Regions from separate parts of the Wujia sp. genome, predicted to be linked through region 1. Evidence: predicted binding sites of a transcription regulator. Region 1 holds the regulator's gene; the other holds the start of a gene.

What was found. Region 1 encodes HrcA, which represses chaperone genes, less so after heat shock. Its sites were predicted from a motif close to TGTTAGCACTCNNNNNNNNNGAGTGCTAACA; they were not measured.
Region 2: the regulator HrcA is predicted to act here: its motif matches at 3,934-3,964, upstream of ACZQK9_RS06710 (Hsp20/alpha crystallin family protein).

The regions. Positions count from the first base shown of each region.
Region 1 covers NZ_DBMFCD010000001.1:264,102-274,775, forward strand. Annotated here, with positions in the region: gene ACZQK9_RS01235 (CobW family GTP-binding protein) at 1-732, shown strand, start outside; gene ACZQK9_RS01240 (TIGR03943 family putative permease subunit) at 849-1,811, shown strand; gene ACZQK9_RS01245 (metal ABC transporter ATP-binding protein) at 2,149-2,865, shown strand; gene ACZQK9_RS01250 (metal ABC transporter permease) at 2,868-3,707, shown strand; gene ACZQK9_RS01255 (metal ABC transporter substrate-binding protein) at 3,719-4,780, shown strand; gene ACZQK9_RS01260 (S1C family serine protease) at 4,892-6,520, shown strand; gene hrcA (heat-inducible transcriptional repressor HrcA) at 6,724-7,776, shown strand; gene grpE (nucleotide exchange factor GrpE) at 7,766-8,419, shown strand; gene dnaK (molecular chaperone DnaK) at 8,479-10,323, shown strand; gene dnaJ (molecular chaperone DnaJ) at 10,383-10,674, shown strand, end outside.
Region 2 covers NZ_DBMFCD010000005.1:136,834-147,507, reverse strand. Annotated here, with positions in the region: gene ACZQK9_RS06740 (hypothetical protein) at 1-436, shown strand, start outside; gene ACZQK9_RS06735 (hypothetical protein) at 449-1,006, shown strand; gene ACZQK9_RS06730 (hypothetical protein) at 1,025-1,312, shown strand; gene ACZQK9_RS06725 (hypothetical protein) at 1,325-1,834, shown strand; gene ACZQK9_RS06720 (cupin domain-containing protein) at 1,895-2,224, opposite strand; gene ACZQK9_RS06715 (alanine/glycine:cation symporter family protein) at 2,420-3,844, shown strand; gene ACZQK9_RS06710 (Hsp20/alpha crystallin family protein) at 4,078-4,512, shown strand; gene ACZQK9_RS06705 (UDP-N-acetylmuramoyl-L-alanyl-D-glutamate--2,6-diaminopimelate ligase) at 4,601-6,010, opposite strand; gene ACZQK9_RS06700 (Y-family DNA polymerase) at 6,284-7,798, shown strand; gene ACZQK9_RS06695 (hypothetical protein) at 7,795-8,199, shown strand; gene ACZQK9_RS06690 (DUF4342 domain-containing protein) at 8,315-8,848, shown strand; gene ACZQK9_RS06685 (response regulator transcription factor) at 9,116-9,796, shown strand; gene ACZQK9_RS06680 (sensor histidine kinase) at 9,807-10,674, shown strand, end outside.

The DNA of each region.
Region 1 (10,674 bases):
GTAAGTGATACTGTTGCTATGCTGCGTGAGCATAACAAGGATGCAGCAATTATCACAACACCTTGGGATGAGATTGACGGTAAGGTAATCTTAGATGCCATGGAGCATGCAAATACACTCGATAAGCTGATCAAAGAGGCAGTTGAGATTGCAAGAAAGCATGAGGAAGAGCATCATCACCACCATCATGACCACGATCACGATCATGACCATGACCATGAGGAGCATGACCATCATCACGATCATGACCATGAGGAGCACGACCACGATCACGATCACGACCATGAGGAGCATGACCATCATCACGATCATGACCATGAGGAGCATGACCACGATCACGACCATGAGGAGCACGACCATCATCACGACCATGAGGAACATGACCACCATCACGAGCATGGACCTGGATGTACATGTGGCTGCCATGACCACCATCATGATCATCATGCAGATGAGGTATTTACAAGCTGGGGTAAGGAAACTGCCAAGAAGTTTGCAGATGCCGATATGGAACAGATTTTGAAGACACTGGCTGACAATGCAGACGAATATGGAGTTATCCTGCGTGCAAAGGGTATCGTTCCGAACACGGATGGTGAGTGGATTCATTTCGACCTGACACCGGGCGAATATGAGATTCGTAAGGGCGCTGCTGATTATACGGGAAAGCTTTGCGTGATCGGAAGCAATCTGAAGGAAGACAAGCTGGCAGAGTTGTTCGGGGTTGCATAAACCGGAGCATCAGGAAGGAAAATAATAGGCGGTTGAGAAGTGGCAGGATCCGGTGGTATGCGGGATCTGGCCCACTTCCCGGCTGACGGACAGATAGAGAAGAAAGGAAATAGACTATGGGACCAACAAAGGAAGTAGAAGAGATTCCGGTATATATGTTTATGGGTTTTCTGGAAAGCGGAAAGACAACCTTTGCGAACGAAACTCTGATTGATCGTGGATTTACAGAAGGCGAACCAACCCTTCTGCTTGTCTGCGAAGAGGGCATTGAGGAGTATGACGAGGAGTACCTTAAGAGCCAGAATATCTTTGTTGAATATCTGGAGGAATCTAACCTGAATACTGAATATCTGCTTGACCTGCAGGATAAGTACAAGCCAACTCGTGTGATGATCGAGTATAACGGTACATGGAAGATGGACAAGCTGTTTTCTATCCGTGTGCCAAAGGGCTGGACGATCGTACAGGTAATCACATTTGTCGATGCATCCACCTTTGATGTGTATGTGGCAAATATGAAGGCGATGATGATGGAACAGTTATCGAGCGCGGATATGATTATCTTCAACCGATGCGATGAGAATACAAAGCGTGCGGAGTACCGCCGGAGCATCCGTGCGGTAAATCGTCGTGCACAGGTTATCTTCGAGAACAAAGATGGCGCAGCCGATGTCGGTGATGAGGAGTTAGATCTGCCATATGAGATCGATAAGCCTAGCATCACACTTGAAGATGAAGATTACGGTATCTTCTATATTGATGCCTGTGATAATCCGGACAAATATGTAGGAAAGCAGATTACATTCAAGGCGATGGTACACAAGCCAAAGAGCTACAAGGCAAATGAATTCGTACCGGGTAGATTTGCGATGACCTGCTGTGCCGAAGATGTTGCATTTATCGGATTTAAGTGCTATTCCGATCTGACAAAGCATCTGAAGGACAGACAATGGGTAACAGTAACCGGAACGATTGACAAGGAGTTCTATCCGGAATTTGAAGGCGAAGGGCCTGTGATCCGTGCAACCAAGATCGAACCGGCCAAGCCAGCCGAAGAAGAGCTTGTATATTTCAACTAATTAAGGAAAATTAGAACAAGAGGTTCGAAGAATTATAGAACAATTGTAATTTGTGTGTATTTCATATATTTCAAAAAACAAATTCATGAAATATACATATGTTTGGAATTTAGATGTTCTTGATGCTCTGTAATCAATCAGCAATGTTTGAACACGATGTTCAAACAAGCCGCCACTGAGCCATGGATGGCGAATTGGCGGCGGTTGCGTGCGTTTATATGGAGTAAATCAGAGCATCTAGAACATCTTAATTTCAATACATCGTATATAAATGAATTGTTTTTGAAATATATGTAACACACAAATTATAAGTATAAAACAGAAAGGAGGAACCGCGATGGTTCTATCATGTGAAGATGTATCCCTTGGATACGAAGGAAAACCGGTGGTTGAACATCTGAATTTCTGCATCGAACAAGGGGATTATCTCTGCATCCTTGGCGAAAACGGTTCCGGAAAAAGTACTCTGATGAAAGCGATTCTGGGACTGAAAAGTCCGATGCAGGGAAAACTTGTCAGAGGCGAGGATTTGAAAGCAAATGAAATAGGATATCTGCCACAGCAGACTGTGACACAGCGTGATTTCCCTGCATCCGTGCAGGAAATCGTTTTGTCAGGGTTCTTGTCGAAACGTGGCATGCGTCCGTTCTATAACAAAGAGGAACGCAAAATTGCACAGAAGAACATGAGGCGGCTGGAGATTGAGCCGTTTATGAAGAAATGTTACCGTGATCTGTCTGGTGGACAGCAGCAACGTGTGCTGCTGGCGCGGGCACTTTGTGCAACCTCGAAGCTTCTGCTGCTTGATGAACCGGTGGCAGGATTAGACCCCCGTGTGACAGTCGAGATGTACGAACTGATCCAGAAACTGAACCGGGAAGGAATCACGATCATAATGGTATCGCACGATACACAGGCAGCTGCACAATATGCAAACAAGGTGTTGCATGTGAGTGATACACCGGAGTTTTTTGATTCCAAGGAAGCGTACCTAAAAAGTGCAATTGGCAGACAATATGCGGATTATGCTGCAACAAGAGAAGAAGGAGTATAGATATGTGGAATACATTAGTTGAATACCTGCAATATCCATTTGTCCGTCGGATCTTAGTTGCCGGTGTGCTGGTTGCTTTTTGTGCATCCATGCTTGGTGTGACACTTGTGTTAAAGCGGTTTTCTTATATTGGAGACGGATTGTCCCATGTGGCATTTGCGGCAATGGCGATTGCTATGGTGCTGCGCATGACGAACAATACACTGATCATATTGCCGATTACGGTCGTGGCGGCGATACTGATGTTAAAGACCGGACAGAATGCGAAGATCAACGGAGATGCCGTGATCGCGATGCTTTCCGTCGGATCGCTCGCGTTTGGATATCTGATCATGAATGTATCGGGAACATCCCAGAATGTATCCGGAGATGTCTGCTCGACGCTTTTTGGAGCGGCGTCGATACTTACATTATCGAATACGGATGTGTGGATCTGCCTAATCATGTCACTATTAGTGCTTGTGTTCTACATTCTGTATTATCACAAGATTTTCTCGGTGACTTTCGATGAGAATTTTGCACGTGCAACCGGTATCCATACTGGTGCCTACAATGTGCTGATGGCGGTTGTCACAGCGGTTGTAATCGTAGTTGCGATGAACATCGTCGGATCCCTTCTGGTATCGGCGTTGATTATATTTCCGGCACTATCTGCGATGCGTGTATTTAAGAATTATAAGAGTGTATTCATCTGTTCCGCCGTGTATGGCGTGGTATCTTCCGGTGTGGGAATCCTGATTTCGATTGCAACATCGACGCCGGTCAGTGCGACGATTGTAGCGATTGATATTGTGCTATTTGTGATATTCAGTATCATCGGAATCGCGCTGCACAGAGAGTAGAGGTGGCGAGAATGAAACACAGACATTTAAAATCCATCGGGATTGTCCTTGCACTTTGTCTGACTTTTCTTACCGGGTGCACCGAACCGACGACGGCAGAACAGGACGAGAATGTGATTTTATGTACAACCTTCGCGGCATATGACTGGGTGCGGGAAATCCTTGGTGATACGGATACATTTACATGCCGGATGCTGGTCGATAACGGCGTGGACTTGCACAGCTATCAGCCGAGTGCACAGGATATCATGAAGATTGCGGATTGCCGGATGTTAGTCTATGTCGGTGGAGAGAGTGATACATGGGTGAGCGATGCCCTTGCAGAGTCTGGTAATAAAGATATCGTTGCCATCAGTCTGTTGGACCTGGTTGGCGACCGGGCGTTAAATGAAGTGGAATTGGAAGGCGTAGAAGGACATCATCATCATGATCATGACGGCGAAGAACATGATCATGACGAACACGGACATGAAGCAGAAACCACAGATTATGATGAGCACGGACATGAAGCGGAAATCACAGATCATGATGATCATTACGACGAGCATGTGTGGTTATCCTTGAAAAATGCAATCGTCTGTACAGAGACATTAGCGGATGCCATTACAAAGCTTGATTCTTGCAATTCACAGAAGTATGCGGCAAATGCCAAAGCCTACACCGGAAAGCTCGAAGCACTGGATGCAGATTATCAGACCATGCGGGATGCAGCCACGCAGACGACGATCTTAGTCGGCGACCGGTTTCCATTCCTGTATCTGGCAGAAGATTATGATATTCATTATTTTGCGGCATATTCCGGCTGCTCAGCCGATGTGGAGGCAAGTGTGCATACCGTTACCTATCTGGCAGAAAAATTGCAGGAGTACAAGCTGCCAGCCATCTATGTGGTGGACAATGGCACAGACAGCCTAGCAAGAACGATTGCGGAGTCGGCGGATATGCAGCCACAAATCCTGCATCTTTCGTCTATGCAGTCAGTAACAAAGGAAGACATACAAAAGGGATGCACATACCTATCTTATATGGAAGAAAATCTGCAGATGCTAAAAAGAGGTTTGCAGGCGCCATAGATGAATTCACATTTTCTTGACATTTTCTTCAAAATTTAACCATAGCTTGGGGTTATGATTAAGCCATAACAAAGATAAGTAATAAAGCTTATATCGAATGGAGGAATAGATATGATGGACGAATTTGGAAATAACAGAGAAAATGAACATGTGGATCAGACAACACATGCAGAGACACCGTATGATACCGGAGATAGTAATACGGATAATTTGAAACGTACCACACAGCAGGCAGAACAGCATGCCGGTCATACACAGCAGGATGCCTACACACAGGCACAGCAGTATGGTAACACATACTACAGCGATATGCGTACACAGGAATACATGCAGGCGATGGCAGAACGCGCCCAGCAGATGAGCCAGGGTACCGAGCATTACTATAATAACAATTACCAGCAGCCGAATCAGAATGCATATAGCTATGGACAGACCGGTTATTATCAGAATGCAGATGCAGAACAGGCGAAGGCAAAGGTAAAGAAAGCAAAGAAACAGAGAGTCAAGAAATCAAAAGCTCCAAAGACACCACATAACAAACGTACCTTCTGGAAGAAGGGCGTGGCAGTCGTTGCAAGTGCGGCAGTCTTCGGCGGCGTAGCCGGTGGCGCATTCTACGGAATCGCCGGAAACCAGATCAAGAAGCTCGATGCACTTATGAATACAACGACAGAGGCTGCTTCCACAACATCTGCACCGACGACAGAGTCCCTGAGCCTGACATCAACCGCTTCGGTTGGAAATGGCATGGATGTCTCCACAATCGCAGAAAATGTTATGCCAAGTGTTGTAGCAATCAACATTTCGGCAATCGTGGAGCAGCAGGGTATGTTTGGTTATACACAGCAGTATGAGGCAGAAGGCTCCGGTTCCGGTATTATCATCGGTGAGAATGACAGCGAGCTTTTGATGGTAACAAACAACCATGTTGTCAGTGATGCCACAACCGTAAATGTAACGTTTGCAGATGGTGAGAGCTACGAGGCACAGGTAAAGAGTACCGATAGCGACACGGACCTTGCAATCGTTGTTGTAAAGCTCAGTGATATAAAGGAATCCACGATGAATCAGATCAAGATTGCCACGATTGGTGATTCGGATTCCCTGAAGGTCGGTGAACAGGTCGTAGCCATCGGTAATGCACTTGGCTATGGACAGTCTGTTACAACTGGCATTGTCAGTGCAAAGGACCGTACAAACAGCACGAACACAACACCGCTCATTCAGACGGATGCAGCCATTAACCCTGGTAACAGTGGCGGCGCACTTCTGAATATGAAGGGCGAAGTTATTGGTATTAACTCTTCGAAGTATTCCGATACAACCGTGGAAGGCATGGGATATGCAATTCCGATTACTGCTGTACAGGATCGTCTGGATGATCTGATGAACCGTCAGACACGTGAAAAGGTTGATGAGAATGAGAAAGGTTATCTTGGAATCTCCTGTGCAACCGTATCTTCCGATGTGTCAGAAGCATATGGTATTCCGGAAGGTGTTCTTGTCACAGAAGTAGCCGGCAAGAGTGCCGCGCAGAAGGCAGGCATCAAGGCGAATTATGTGATTACGAAGATTGATGGACAGTCCATCAGCAGTGCTGAGGAATTAACAGAGAAACTGAATTATTATGCAGCCGGAGAGACGGTTCCAATTACTTTTGAATATCTGAAGGACGATGCGTATGTGGAGAAGACTGTTGATGTTACATTGATGGAAAATCCAAACGCAGATAACAAATAAAATTTACAATCATCCGTGATTTTTCTTCCCTAAAGAGTGCGGTTTTCCGCACTCTTTTTCATATAGATGAAATACACATTTTTTTCACAAAATTATGATAATTTTCCTTGACAATTACTATATGTAGTGGTAGTCTACCAATAGGGTTAGCACTCGATAGAAATGAGTGCTAATAAATAAAAGGCTTTCGAAGAGGTGATAAGATGGAATTAGATGAGCGTAAGGTGAAGATCCTGAAAGCCATTATTTCCAATTACCTGGAGACTGGGGAACCGGTAGGTTCCAGAACAATCTCAAAGTACACCGATCTGAACTTAAGTTCCGCTACAATCCGGAATGAGATGGCAGATCTGGAGGAAATGGGATACATTATTCAGCCACATACATCGGCAGGACGAATCCCGACAGATGCCGGATACCGGTTCTATGTCGATCAGCTGATGGACGAGAAAGAAGAATTTGCAGAGGTTGCAAAGCAGGAGCGTGACACACTGTTAGAACGGGTGGACCGCATGGAGGTGCTCTTGAAACAGGTTGCGAAGGTACTGGCATACAATACCAATTATGCAACGATGGTTACGGCACCAAATTATGAGAAAACAGTCAAGTTTATCCAGCTTTCTCTTGTAGATGAGAATACGCTTCTCGCAGTCATTGTGGTTGAGGGTAACATTATTAAGAATCAGATGATTCACATCAATGTGGACCTTGATAATGAAGATGTTCTGAAATTTAATATCTTATTGAATACCTTCTTACAGGGTGCAAGCTTAGAGGATATCAATCTGGAGATGATTCAGGCGATGAAGAAGCAGTCCGGAGGGTATGGTGAGATATTAGACCAGATCTTTCAGGGAATTGTGGAAGCGATACATGAGGCACAGGAACTTGAGGTTTATACCAGCGGTGCGACAAATATTCTGAAGTATCCGGAGCTTGGAGATATATCCAAGACGAGTGAATTGCTTGAGAAGCTCGAGGATAAGAACGAAGTATCCCATCTGCTGGAAGAGACAACCGGAAAGACGAACGAATCCGGAATTCAGGTATATATTGGAGATGAGACACCAAGCCTGAAAGATTGCTCTCTTGTTACAGCGACCTACCAGATGCCGGAAGGCGCAAAGGGAACAATTGGAATATTGGGACCGAAGAGAATGGATTATAAGAAGGTTGTCAGTACATTGAAGAACCTGACAATCGAACTCGATGAGATATTCAAGAAAGGCGAAGGGGTGAATGAGAATGGCCAATAAGACAAATGTAAATGCAAATAAAGAAGCGGAGACAGTCGAAGAAGTTAAGGCTGTGGATGATGCTCCGGTAACAGAAGGAACCGACGTGCAGGTGAACGAAGAAGAAACTGTTCCGGCAGAGAACAAGGAAGAAGCGGAGGCCGCAAAGCCAAAGCCGGTTTCAAAAGGAAACCGCAGGGGCAGCAAGGCTCTTCAGCTTGAGCTGGAGAAGGCAAAGGAGCTGGCAGCCGGCAACGAAGAGAAATATAAGCGCCTGCTGGCAGAGTTCGAGAACATGCGTCAGCGGAACGAGAAGGAATCCAAGAAGATGTATGATATCGGAGCCAAGGAAGTTTTAGAGAAGCTGCTTCCGGTAGTGGATAATCTGGAACGTGCCCTTTCCAGTATTCCGGAAGAGGATATGGACCGGGCATTTGAACAGGGTGTCGATAAGATTTACCGGCAGCTCATGGTATCACTTGAGGGACTTGGCGTAAAGCCGATGGATGCAGAAGGCAAGACATTTGATCCGGATTACCACAATGCGGTAACACATGTGGAAGATGAAAATTACGGAGAGAACGTTGTAGCCGAAGAGATGCAGAAAGGCTATATGTACAAGGATCAGGTATTGCGATACAGCATGGTAAAGGTTGCAAATTAACCTTTTACAATAAATCAATCAGCATATTTTAAGAGATAATAATTAGGAGGAAAAATATTATGGGTAAGATTATTGGTATTGACTTAGGTACAACAAATTCATGTGTAGCAGTTATGGAAGGTGGTAAGCCGGTTGTTATTACAAACGCCGAGGGTTCAAGAACAACACCATCTGTTGTTGCATTTACAAAGACCGGCGAGCGTGTCGTTGGTGATGCAGCAAAGCGTCAGGCAGTTACAAACGCAGATAAGACAATCGCTTCCATCAAGAGACATATGGGTAGCGATTACAAGGTAGACATCGATGGTAAGAAGTATTCTCCACAGGAGATTTCAGCTATGATTCTTTCTAAGCTGAAGAGAGATGCCGAGAGCTATATCGGTGAGCCGGTTACAGAAGCAGTTATCACAGTTCCTGCATACTTCACAGATGCACAGAGACAGGCAACAAAGGATGCAGGTAAGATCGCAGGTCTTGATGTAAAGCGTATCATCAACGAGCCTACAGCAGCAGCTCTTTCTTATGGTCTGGATAACGAAGAAGAGCAGAAGATCATGGTATACGACCTTGGTGGTGGTACATTTGATGTATCTATCATTGAGATTGGCGACGGTGTCATCGAGGTTCTTGCTACAGCCGGTGATAACAAGCTTGGTGGTGATGATTTCGATAACGCAATTACACAGTATATGCTCGAAGAGTTCAAGAAGGCTGAGGGCGTAGACCTTTCAACAGATAAGATGGCTATGCAGAGATTGAAGGAAGCAGCAGAGAAGGCAAAGAAAGAGCTTTCATCCGCTACAACAACAAACATCAACCTTCCATTCATCACAGCTACCCAGGACGGTCCAAAGCACTTTGATATGGATCTGACACGTGCGAAGTTTGATGAACTGACAGCACATCTGGTAGATAAGACAAGAGTTCCTGTACAGACAGCATTGAAGGATGCAGATCTGACAGCAGCAGAGCTTGATAAGGTACTTCTGGTCGGTGGTTCTACACGTATCATCGCTGTTCAGGATATGGTTAAGAAGCTGACAGGCAAGGATCCGTTCAAGGGTATCAACCCGGATGAGTGTGTTGCAATCGGTGCTTCTATTCAGGGTGGTAAGCTTGCAGGTGATGCAGGTGCCGGCGAGATCCTTCTGCTGGATGTTACACCACTTACACTTTCTATCGAGACAATGGGTGGTATCGCTACACACCTGATCGAGAGAAACACAACAATTCCTACAAACAAGAGCCAGATTTTCTCAACAGCCCAGGATAATCAGGATGCCGTTGATATCAACATCGTACAGGGTGAGCGTGAGTTCGCAAGAGATAACAAGAGCCTTGGTCGTTTCAGACTGGATGGTATCGCTCCTGCAAGACGTGGTGTTCCACAGATCGAGGTTACATTCGATATCGATGCAAATGGTATTGTAAACGTATCTGCAAAGGATCTTGGAACAGGTCGTGAGCAGCATATCACAATCACATCCGGAACATCCCTTTCCGATGAGGATATCGATAGAGCAGTGAAGGAAGCTGCTGAGTACGAGGCACAGGATAAGAAGCGTAAGGAAGCAATCGAAGTACGTAACGATGCAGATGCTATGGTATTCCAGACAGAGAGAGCACTTTCCGATGTAGGAGATAAGCTTTCTGCAACAGATAAGACAAAGGTAGAGGCTGATCTGAAGGCTTTGAAGGATATCATCGAGAGCACAGATCCGGATGCCATGACAGACTACGATGTAGAGAAGATCAAGGCTGGTAAGGAAACCTTGATGAACAGCGCACAGGAATTGTTCTCAAAGCTCTATGAGCAGAACGGTCCTGGTGCAAACGCTGGTACAGGCACAGGCACACCAGATTATTCAGACGATGTAGTGGATGGAGACTACAAGGAAGTCTAAGCGTTAAGACGGGGAGCAAGTTGATAAAAGCAGATTACGAATAATAAGGGTGAGTGCAGATGTCTGATAAAAGAGATTATTATGAAGTCCTCGGAGTCACGAAAGGTGTCTCCGAGGCGGATTTGAAAAAAGCTTACCGTAAGGTAGCGAAGAAATATCACCCGGACACAAACCCGGGAGACAAAGAAGCAGAAGAAAAGTTCAAAGAGGCTGCAGAGGCATATGCTGTACTGTCCGATCCTGAGAAGCGTGCAAAGTATGACCAGTATGGTCATGCTGCATTCGAGCAGGGCGGTGGTCCGGGCGGCTTCGGTGGATTTGATTTCTCAGATATGGGAGATATCTTCGGAG
Region 2 (10,674 bases), on a different contig from region 1:
ATTTAAGAGAGGCTATTATGTAGATTCGTATTATTACATTTTAAATGTATATAAAATGGTTGAGAATTTATATATGAAAAAACCGGATTATTATGGTGAGGCATTTGCAAGTGTAAAGAACAATATGGCTGTATTATACATAGTTGGGGATGGTATTCCATCTGATGCACCTGAAGATATGAATTTGGATAAGCATCTAATATCTATCAAAAAACGGGTAGCACAGATTGATATATTTACGAATGATTGTACGGGTTTTCAGTTTCAACGTTTTATTCTTAAGCTCGATAAGGAATACCCGGAAAACGGGAAAACAGAAAAAGCAAAGAAACTTTTGACAGAAGCATTGGAAATAATACAGGACAGAGATCCTGAATTGATGGAGGTGATCAGGCAAAATTTAGATAACGTATCAGGCAAACATAGACAGATGTAAGGGGGTGAGAAATTGACAAATTTACAATTGAGAATAGCGAATTATGAAAAGGAAAGAAATAAGACATTAGATATGATAGCAGATGGACTGGCCGAAAGTATTTTAAGTCCAGATGATTCGTCCAGTATAATTACTTCTGAAAATATGTTTTTGAGGGATTGGATCGAATTTGAATGTTTGCTGTATGTTTCACTTTGTGATCCAAACTATCATAAGGAAGAACGAGACGAATTATTTAACAGACTTTGGGATCGCATTAAACATGTTATGGTTGGACCAGGGGCTGGTCTTGCGGTTGATCGTTATGTCCTTATGAAAGCATGGATGGGTAATTCCCCATTATATGATGACGAGATATCAAAAGGGCTGCCATGGTTTTCCAGAAAAATGAAAAAACCTGGTCTGATAATCAGTATATCTTTAAATATGGCGAAAAAGTTACAGGAACAAAATTATAACAGTTTAGTGAGGTTTATAATTAATAACATAATTTTAGAAATGCAGGAGTGCTCTGGATATTCGAAAGAAGATATGGCGTATTTAATGTCTCTAAGATCACAATTAATGTAAATTTTAGGAGGATAAAAGATGAAAAGAACAATAATAACGATAATTTCATGTGTTGTAATATGGGGTATTACATATGCATTGTGGATGAGTGATTCAGGACTTGCAGGAGTTGCATATTTCGTGTGTGCCTTTTTTGGGTGGAGGGCATTGAATAAGATACAGCCAAGTATGTTTTTATGGATGTCATTTGCAGGCTGGATTGTATACTTCTTTGTTAAATTTATTTTATCTGCATTGATTGGATTTTTTGTTGCACCTTTCGAGATAGGAAAAAAATTGGGAGCACACATTTCAGATTCCATTTAAGAGGTAAAAATTATGATATGGATTGTATTTTTCAGAATATCACCAGTCTTTATCTTCGGAATGATAATCGTGGCGATTGTCATTGGAAAATCGTTTATAGAAACAGTTTCCTGGATATTGCATGTGATACCTTATTTTGTAGGACTCTATATATGGTTGGCAGTGGTTTATTCTGTATATAAAAAAATAATAGATAAAATAGATACATTTGAGGAAAGCAGAGCCTATAGTGGTTTATTAAAATTTCTATTAAATATCAATTTGATTATACTTGGATCAAGTTCTATTATGCTTTTAGTTATAGAAAATATTTCGTTGAGTTCGTTTGTAATGAAGCTTATTGTGTTTGGTATAGGACTTTTAATCGCGGTTGTGATGCAGACATTATTTGAAAAAGTATATGATATTATAAATGATCGTTTTGCTCGTTATAAACTATATACAGTAATAGCTATTATTATAAAACAGGCGATGGAGTTGGGTATTTTGAGTGCAGGACTCAATTATATCTACGGTAAGTAAAAAGAAACCATAAATTTTAAAATAGGAGATTCCTAGATTAAAATTTATGGTTTCTGTTATTTAAAATACAACAACTAGCAGCATCTTGAACTGTTCTGCCCCATAGACAGCGTGTGGGTGCTTGGCTGGCATCACGATGGATTCGCCCTCGTGCAGGATGTATTCGACACCATCGATTGTGATTCTGCCGACGCCATCTAAGCAGGTAACAAATGCATCGCCGCCAGACTCGTGTGTGCTGATCTCCTCGTCCTTGTCAAAGGCAAATAATGTGATAGATACGGCGTCATTCTGGGCGAGTGTCTTGCTGGCAACTTGTCCCTCCTGATAAGTAACCTGATCCTTCAATACATGTACTTCTGATTTGGAAATATTCTTAATAAGATTCATAAAAATGTATTCCTTTCTTTTTTAAAATCCATGTTTGGGCATATAAAGTATATCATAAACTCTATTATACCCCGTATATTTAATATGAAAACAGTAAAAAACTTTATAAATTGAGGGAAAAATGTTGTCAAAAGCTGGAAAACTGTGTAATATAGAGAACATGTTGTTAAAATAAAATAAAGGAGAGAAGGAAACATGTGGGAAGCAATTAATAGCTTTTTGACAAAAGTAGATGATTTCGTCTGGGGACCGCCGCTTATGATTTTAATCATTGCAGGAGGAATCCTTCTTACCATCCGCATGGGTGTGTTGCAGATCCGTAAACTGCCGCTTGCCCTGAAATGGATGGTGAAAAATGAGGAAGAGGGCGAAGGAGAGGTAACTTCTTTCGGTGCACTCTGTACGGCGCTTTCAGCGACGATCGGAACCGGAAATATCGTCGGCGTCGCAACAGCGATTGGAGCCGGTGGTCCGGGTGCTCTGTTCTGGATGGTGCTTGCTGCATTCTTCGGAATGGCAACCAAGTATGCTGAGGGACTCCTTGCAGTTAAGTATCGTGTGGTAGATGAAGACAATCATGCCCTTGGTGGACCGTTTTACTATATCGAAAAAGGTATGGGTACAAAGTGGAAATGGCTTGCGAAGATCTTTGCATTCTTCGGTATCTGTGTAGGATTGTTCGGTATCGGAACATTCTCACAGGTGAATGGTATTGCATCGGCTGTTGAGGGATTCTTTGATCCGAGTGAATCATGGAGCGTAGAGATTCCCGGAATCGGTACATATTCGTGGACGGTTGTAATCGCATCTTTGATCCTGAGTGTCTGTGTGGCACTTGTGCTGATCGGTGGTATCAAGCGTATTGCAAATGTATCCCAGATCGTCGTTCCATTTATGGCAGTGCTTTATGTTCTGCTTTGTCTGGTGCTTCTTATCTGCAATATCAAAGAGATTCCGGATGCGTTCGTGACAATCGTAAAGGGCGCGTTCAATCCAAAGGCAGTGACCGGTGGTGTGGTTGGTACGATGATCGTTGCAATGCAGAAGGGTGTTGCAAGAGGTATCTTCTCAAATGAATCCGGTCTTGGTTCTGCACCAATCGCAGCAGCCGCTGCAAAGACAAAGGAGCCGGTACGTCAGGGCTTGGTTTCTATGACGGGTACATTTATTGATACAATCATCATCTGTACGATGACAGGACTTTCTATCGTATTGACAGGTGCTTGGCAGCAGGAAGGCTTAGAGGGTGTACAGGTAACGACCTACGCATTCCAGAAGGGGCTTCCGATTTCCGAGCAGGTAGCCGCATTCCTGTTGATGCTTTGTCTGGTATTCTTCGCATTTACAACGATTCTTGGATGGGATTACTATTCGGAGCGTTGCCTGGAATACCTGTCAGGCAAGCACAAGAAGGCAATCCTTGTATATCGCTGGTTGTATATCTTGGCAGTATTCATCGGACCATACATGACAGTAAAGGCAGTATGGACGATTGCCGATATCTTCAACGGATTGATGGCGATTCCAAACATGATCGCAATCTTCGCTTTGAGTGGTGTGGTTGTGAAGGAGACAAAGGACTTCTTCAAACGCCATGCAGAGCAGAATCAGTTTAAGTAAATAACATGATTTTGAAACAGGTGTGCTGTATTGTTGCGGCATGCCTGTTTTTTTGCATAATTAAGATTTCACACTTTTTTCACAATTTTTATTAGCACTCGCTATTGACGAGTGCTAATAAGTGTGTTATAGTACACCTAGAACATGAGGGAAGACCTAGAGAAGGGAACCCGAGTGGGAAGGAAATAAAAACAAATACAGACCATTGTGAAGTATAAAAGGAGGTATGGCTTATGTTGATGCCAAGTTTATTTACAAATAGTTTTATGGATGATTTCTTTGATACACCAAGTTTTGGTGTTTACAAGTACGATGCACCGGCTCAGAATCTGATGAGTACCGATGTGTTCGAGAAGGAAGACGGTTACGAGATTGATATGAACCTTCCGGGATTCAAGAAGGAAGATGTAACCGGAGAAGTAAAGGATGGTTACCTGATCATCAAGGCTTCGACAAAGAACTCTAAGGATGAGAAGGATGCCAAGGGCAAATACATCCGCAAGGAACGTTATGAAGGTTCCTGCAACAGATCCTTCTATGTGGGTGATGCGATTACACAGGATGATATCAAGGCAAAATTCGAGGATGGTGTCTTGAAGATTACAGTTCCAAAGAAAGAAGCAAAGCCACAGGTGGAAGAGAAGAAGTTCATTGCCATCGAAGGATAATTTAAATAGCTAGCCAGACGATTTTTCGTTTCCCCTCTCTTACTGGGCGGCCACCAATATGGTGGTCGCCCTTTTTATGTAACAGCCGTTAGGCGTACCGGTTAAAAGGCATAGCGGAGGGAACTATACCTTGCCGGCAGGGGGAGGACAGACATTTTTTTACGACGTTCATATCATTAAACGGAATCCGTTTATCTTTGCAAAGGATAAATTCTTCATGCCCTTTCCCAAGAATCAGAAGGATATCGTTCCCCTTCAAGAGCGAAATGCCCTTTTTGATAGCCTCATCCCGGCTTTTGATAATTTCATAATTATTATCCGGCAGTCCTTTGATCATGTCGTGATAGATCTGCGACTGATCCTCGTTGTGTGGATCGTCATGTGTCAGAATCACATGTGCTGCATTGGCGCAGGCAATCTGTGTCATCTTCGGACGCTTGTCCCGATCTCGGTCTCCGGTACATCCAAAGACTGCATAGATGGCACCGCTGGTAAGCTCCCTTGCGGCGGAAAATACCTTTTCCATTGCATCCGGTGTATGTGCGTAGTCCACTACAATCAGATTATTTCCATAGAAAACCGTTTCTGTCCGGCCTTTTGGAAGTGCAAGAGCAGTGGCGCATTCTGCAATGTCGGAAGGGGCTACGCCCTCTAACGTCAGTACAATTACAGATGTCATCAGGTTGTAGATGTTATACCGGCCAATCAGATTGGTTGTGAAGTGCCGGGTATAATCCGGGCAGCGGACCGTAAAATCTGTGTGGCATTTATCAGTGGCGTCCATTGTCATTTTGAAATCTCCGCCGGTAAAACCGAAGGTGACAGTATCATTTCCATCCAGCAGAAAATATTGTTTGTAGGAATCGTCGTAGTTGACAATTGCTTTTCCTCCAGGCTTCAGCATGCGGAAGAGCTGCTGTTTTGCAAGTGCATAGTTTTCCATTGTCTTGTGGAAATCCAGATGATCCTGTGTCAGATTGGTAAATACGGCATAGTCAAATCGTAACGTATCAATCCGGTGGTTGGCGATCCCCTGGCTGCTTACTTCCATCACGACATATTCACAGCCGAGAGACAGACATTGCAGTAGAATCGTATACAGGTCATAGATATCGGGGGTAGTGTTCGCGAGGCTTCGTATCTTCTCTCCGATATAGAATCCGATCGTGCCGATGTAACCGCATTTTCTGCCAAGCTTATTTAACATCTGGTGAAGCAGAAATGCCGATGTGGTTTTTCCGTTTGTACCGGTAATGCCGATCAACTTGAGCTTGCTGATCTTGTCATAGTAAGTATCTTTCAGATAGTTGACCAGATAAGCTCTGGTATCTTCTACGATGCAAGTTTCCACCTCGTAGCTACCTTCCTCGCAGATGATTTTTGCTGCGCCATTTTCGATAGCCTGCTGGATGTAGTCATGTCCATCGTGGTCGATGCCACGCAGTGCTACAAAAGTATCCCCTTTTTTTATTTTTCTTGAGTCTATTTTAATATCCATGTATCTCCCTGTCTTTCCTGAAGTTATCTGTTAGAACATCCCATATGCCCTTGTTAACATAATATAGCAAATAATTGCATCAAAGTTGCATCAAAAGTGTAACGAAGTTGCAAAATAAATATTTATAATTTGTATAAATTTCTACATTCATATCGGGAAATGTTGAAAACAGGTGTTCCTCCCAATATTTATCATTTACAAAACATATGTTCTATATTAAAATAAAGACAGTATATGAAATAAAACACGGATTTATCTATGTGGAGTGATGGTATGCGGCAGTATATAGCAATTGATCTGAAATCATTTTATGCATCGGTGGAGTGCGTGGAGCGGGGATTGAACCCGCTCACAACGAACTTGGTCGTAGCAGATGAGAGCCGGACAGAGAAGACAATCTGTCTGGCTGTTTCGCCATCACTGAAATCGTATGGGATACCCGGACGGGCAAGACTCTTCGAGGTCGTGCAACGGGTAAAAGAGATCAACCGCCAGCGGCTGGCGGCTGCACCCGGACGCGAATTTGCCGGGGCATCGTATGAGAATTCGAAGGTAAAGGCAGACCCGAAGCTTGCGCTTGATTATATTGCGGCGAAGCCGCGGATGGCACATTACATGGAATACAGCACGCGCATTTACGATATCTACCTGAAATACGTGGCACCGGAGGATATGCACGTCTATTCGGTGGACGAGGTATTCATTGACGCGACGGCATACCTGCGTACCTATCAGATGACAGCCAGACAGCTTGCGGAGACGATGATACGCGACGTGTATGAGACGACAGGAATCACGGCGACGGCGGGTATCGGGACGAACCTATACTTAGCGAAGATTGCGATGGATATCGAAGCGAAGCATATGCAACCGGATGAACGGGGGGCGCGGATTGCAGAGCTTGATGAGATGAGTTACCGCAGACTGTTGTGGAACCATGAACCGCTGACGGATTTCTGGCGTGTAGGAGCGGGCTACCAGAAGAAGTTGCAAGCGCAGGATCTGTATACGATGGGAGATGTTGCCCGGTGTTCGCTGGGCGGAGAAGATGATTACTATAACGAGGAGCTGCTGTATAAGCTTTTCGGGGTGAATGCAGAGCTTCTGATCGATCATGCATGGGGGTACGAACCATGTACGATCGATCAGATCAAGGCGTACCGCCCGGAGAGCAACAGCATCAGTTCCGGGCAGGTGCTGCAGTCCCCGTATACATTCGAGAAGGCACGCGTCGTGATCCGGGAGATGACGGAGGCACTTGTATTTGATCTTGTGGAGAAAGGGCTTGTCACGAATCAGATGGTTGTGACGGTCGGCTATGATATCGAAAGTCTGGCACCGGGGGCAGCGGAATATAAGGGCGAAGTGACGCGTGACCGTTATGGGCGGAAGGTACCGAAGCATGCACACGGAACGGAGAATCTGGATGGATATACATCATCGACAAGTAGGATTGAGGCGGCGGTGCTTCGCTTATATGACCGGATTGTGGACGAGCATCTGCTTGTGCGGCGGATGAATGTTGTGGCGAACCGTGTGATCCGCAAGGGGGATGTGAAAGAAGATTCAAACGGCTTTGAACAGCTTGATTTATTCACGGACTATGCAGCGTTAGAAAAAGAGAAGGAAGCAGAGAAGGAGAAGGAAGCGAAGGAGGAACAGATCCAGCGGGCACTGCTTACGATCAAGAATAAATATGGGAAGAATGCAGTCCTCCGGGGCATGAATTTCCGGGAGGGTGCGACAGCAAGGGAGCGGAATAATCAGATCGGAGGGCATAAGGCATGAGACGGGATTACAGCGATATCATCGACCGGGAACGTCCGGTGTCGAAGAAGCATCCGCCGATGGACTGCATGATGCGCGCGGCGCAGTTTGCCCCATTTGCAGCACTTACGGGACATGATGAAGCAGTGCGGGAGACGGCACGGCTGACAGAGGAGGAGATCGAGCTCGATGAGTATGAAGTTGCGGAATTAAACCGGAAACTGCAATGGTTAGCGGAGCATAAGGATACGGAAGTATCGGTCGTACATTTTGTAAAGGATGCGAAAAAAGAGGGCGGTGCCTATGTGAAGGACACCGGGATTCTGAAGAAAATAGATGAACATACGCATACACTTGTGTTAGTATGTGGACAGGAAGAAGTGCAGATAGATATATGGAAAATAATAGAAATTTTAATCTGATTTTAATCTTTCCTACCTTATAGATTAATTTTGGCGCCGTAAGATAAGGACACAATCAAGAACAGCAAAGAACAAATCATAAAACAGCTGTTTTGGAAAATGGAGGATATCAGAGATGGATCAGTTAGAAAAGGTAGAAAAAATCAGAGAGAAAACAGGTGTCAGCTATGAGGATGCCAAGGGAGCACTGGAAGCGTGTAATTATGATCTGCTCGATGCAATCGTGTATTTAGAGAAGCTAGGAAAGATTAAGGCTCCGGAGGTTGGAACCTATACAACGACTCCACAGGAGACATCGAACGAGCTGGCACAGGCACAGGCAGCCTATGAGCAGTCCTGCAAGAAGAAAACCTTTGGTGAACATATGGACGAGTTTTTCGCGTGGGTCGGCGACATCATCAAGAAAGGCTGCGAGAAGAATTTTATCATTGAACGTAAAGGTGAACGGTTTATGCGGATGCCGATCATCGTATTCATACTGCTTTTGATCTTTGCGTTCTGGATCTCGGTACCACTTTTAATCATAGGACTTTTCTGCGACTGCCGTTACCATTTTGAAGGTGACGCGAAAGCAGTACAGGATATCAACAACGCCTGCGACAAGGCATCCGATGCCTGTGCGGGAGTGAAAGAAGACATCAAGAAATAAAAATCTGAAACATAGAGAAAGGAAAATTATAAGATAGGGAAAACGATTACGTATGAAAAAATATATTTCAGATATGTATAGTACCAATTTTAATGCAGACCATTGGAACATGTCGGTACTTAACGAATTGTGCCAGTTTACTGGTGCAATGAGTTTAGTACCGCTACATGTGGAAGTGAGCGGGAGCGCGTCTGCATGTAATTGGATACTATACATATCTGGTATAAGCATTATGACGTAATCGTTTTCCTGTTTATAGGAGACGATATGAGCAAGATTTTGATTATTGAAGATGAAGCGGGCATCGCCCGTTTTGTCGAACTGGAATTAAAACATGAAGGAAATGAAGTTGAGAAGGCGGCAGATGGCAGAGAGGGTTTGGATAAAGCCCTCTCCGGTTCGTTTGACTTGATCTTGCTTGATGTGATGTTGCCGGGATTAAATGGCATGGAAGTGCTGCGGAGACTTCGGCAGGAGAAAGATACGCCGGTCATCATGCTCACGGCACGTGATGCTGTGATGGACAAAGTATCGGGACTGGACGCCGGCGCGGATGATTATATCACGAAGCCATTTGCCATCGAGGAACTGCTGGCGCGTATCCGTGTCGCATTAAAGAAGCATACGCGCACAGAGGATGCACCAACGCATAAGCTGGAAGTGCTGGGGGTCTGCCTGGATGAAGATCGGCATGAGGTAACGGTGCAGGGAGAAAATGTGGAGCTTACGAATCGAGAGTTCGAGTTGCTGCACACGTTGATGCGGAACAAGAATATTGTACTTACCCGGGAGAAGCTTCTAAATGAGGTCTGTGGGTATGATTATGTCGGCGAGACGAATATCATTGATGTGTATGTGCGGTATCTGCGGACGAAGATTGACGATCATTTTGGAATTAAGCTGATCCAGACAGTTCGCGGAGTCGGATATTGCATCAAGGAGTCATAGGAGTGATTGGATGAGAGAAGAACGGACAAATCGGAAGACAACCTCTATTGCCCGGAAGATTCATGTCGGATACTGGTTCCGGCGCTTTTTCGCGTTGCTGGGACTCGATATTGTGATACTCGGAATGTTGTTCGTGGCGGTGCTGGTATGGCGGCTTGATACGACAGATGCAGACTGGATGTCCGGGGCGAAGCCGGTGCATATTACATGGTCGGGTGATTCGTATGCCACATGGGCGATGACCACACAGGTCGGTAAGAACACGGACAATTTTCTGGTGCATGAGGTTCTGGATTATGCAGCTATACCGCTCATTGTGGTTGGCGCGGTGGAACTTATGATGCTCATTTCTGCGTGCTTTGGTATACGGGATATCAGACGGAAGCTGCGTCCGCTGAATGATCTCGCTGTGCGTGCAGAAGCACTCTCAAATATGAGCAGTGACGAGATAAATCTGGAGCATCTGGAACAGGCAATCTCGAATATCTCTGTCGATGCAAATGATATACGGATATCGACCGGGGATAAGGATTTGCAGAGCATTGAGGTGGCACTGAATAATCTGCTCGCGCGGATGCAGGAGAGTAAGCGGCAGCAGGCGCGGTTCGTGTCGGATGCATCGCATGAGCTGCGGACGCCAATCTCTGTGATTCAGGGTTATGTGAATATGCTTGACCGCTGGGGCAAAGAAGATGAAGCAGTGCTAAATGAGTCGATTGAAGCGCTCAAGAATGAATCTGACCACATGAAGGACCTGATTGAACAGCTTCTGTTCTTAGCGCGCGGCGACAGTGGGCGGAATACATTGAAGCCGGTCGAAGTGGACTTAAATGACCTTGTGCAGGAGGTGTACGAGGAATCGATGATGATTGATGAGA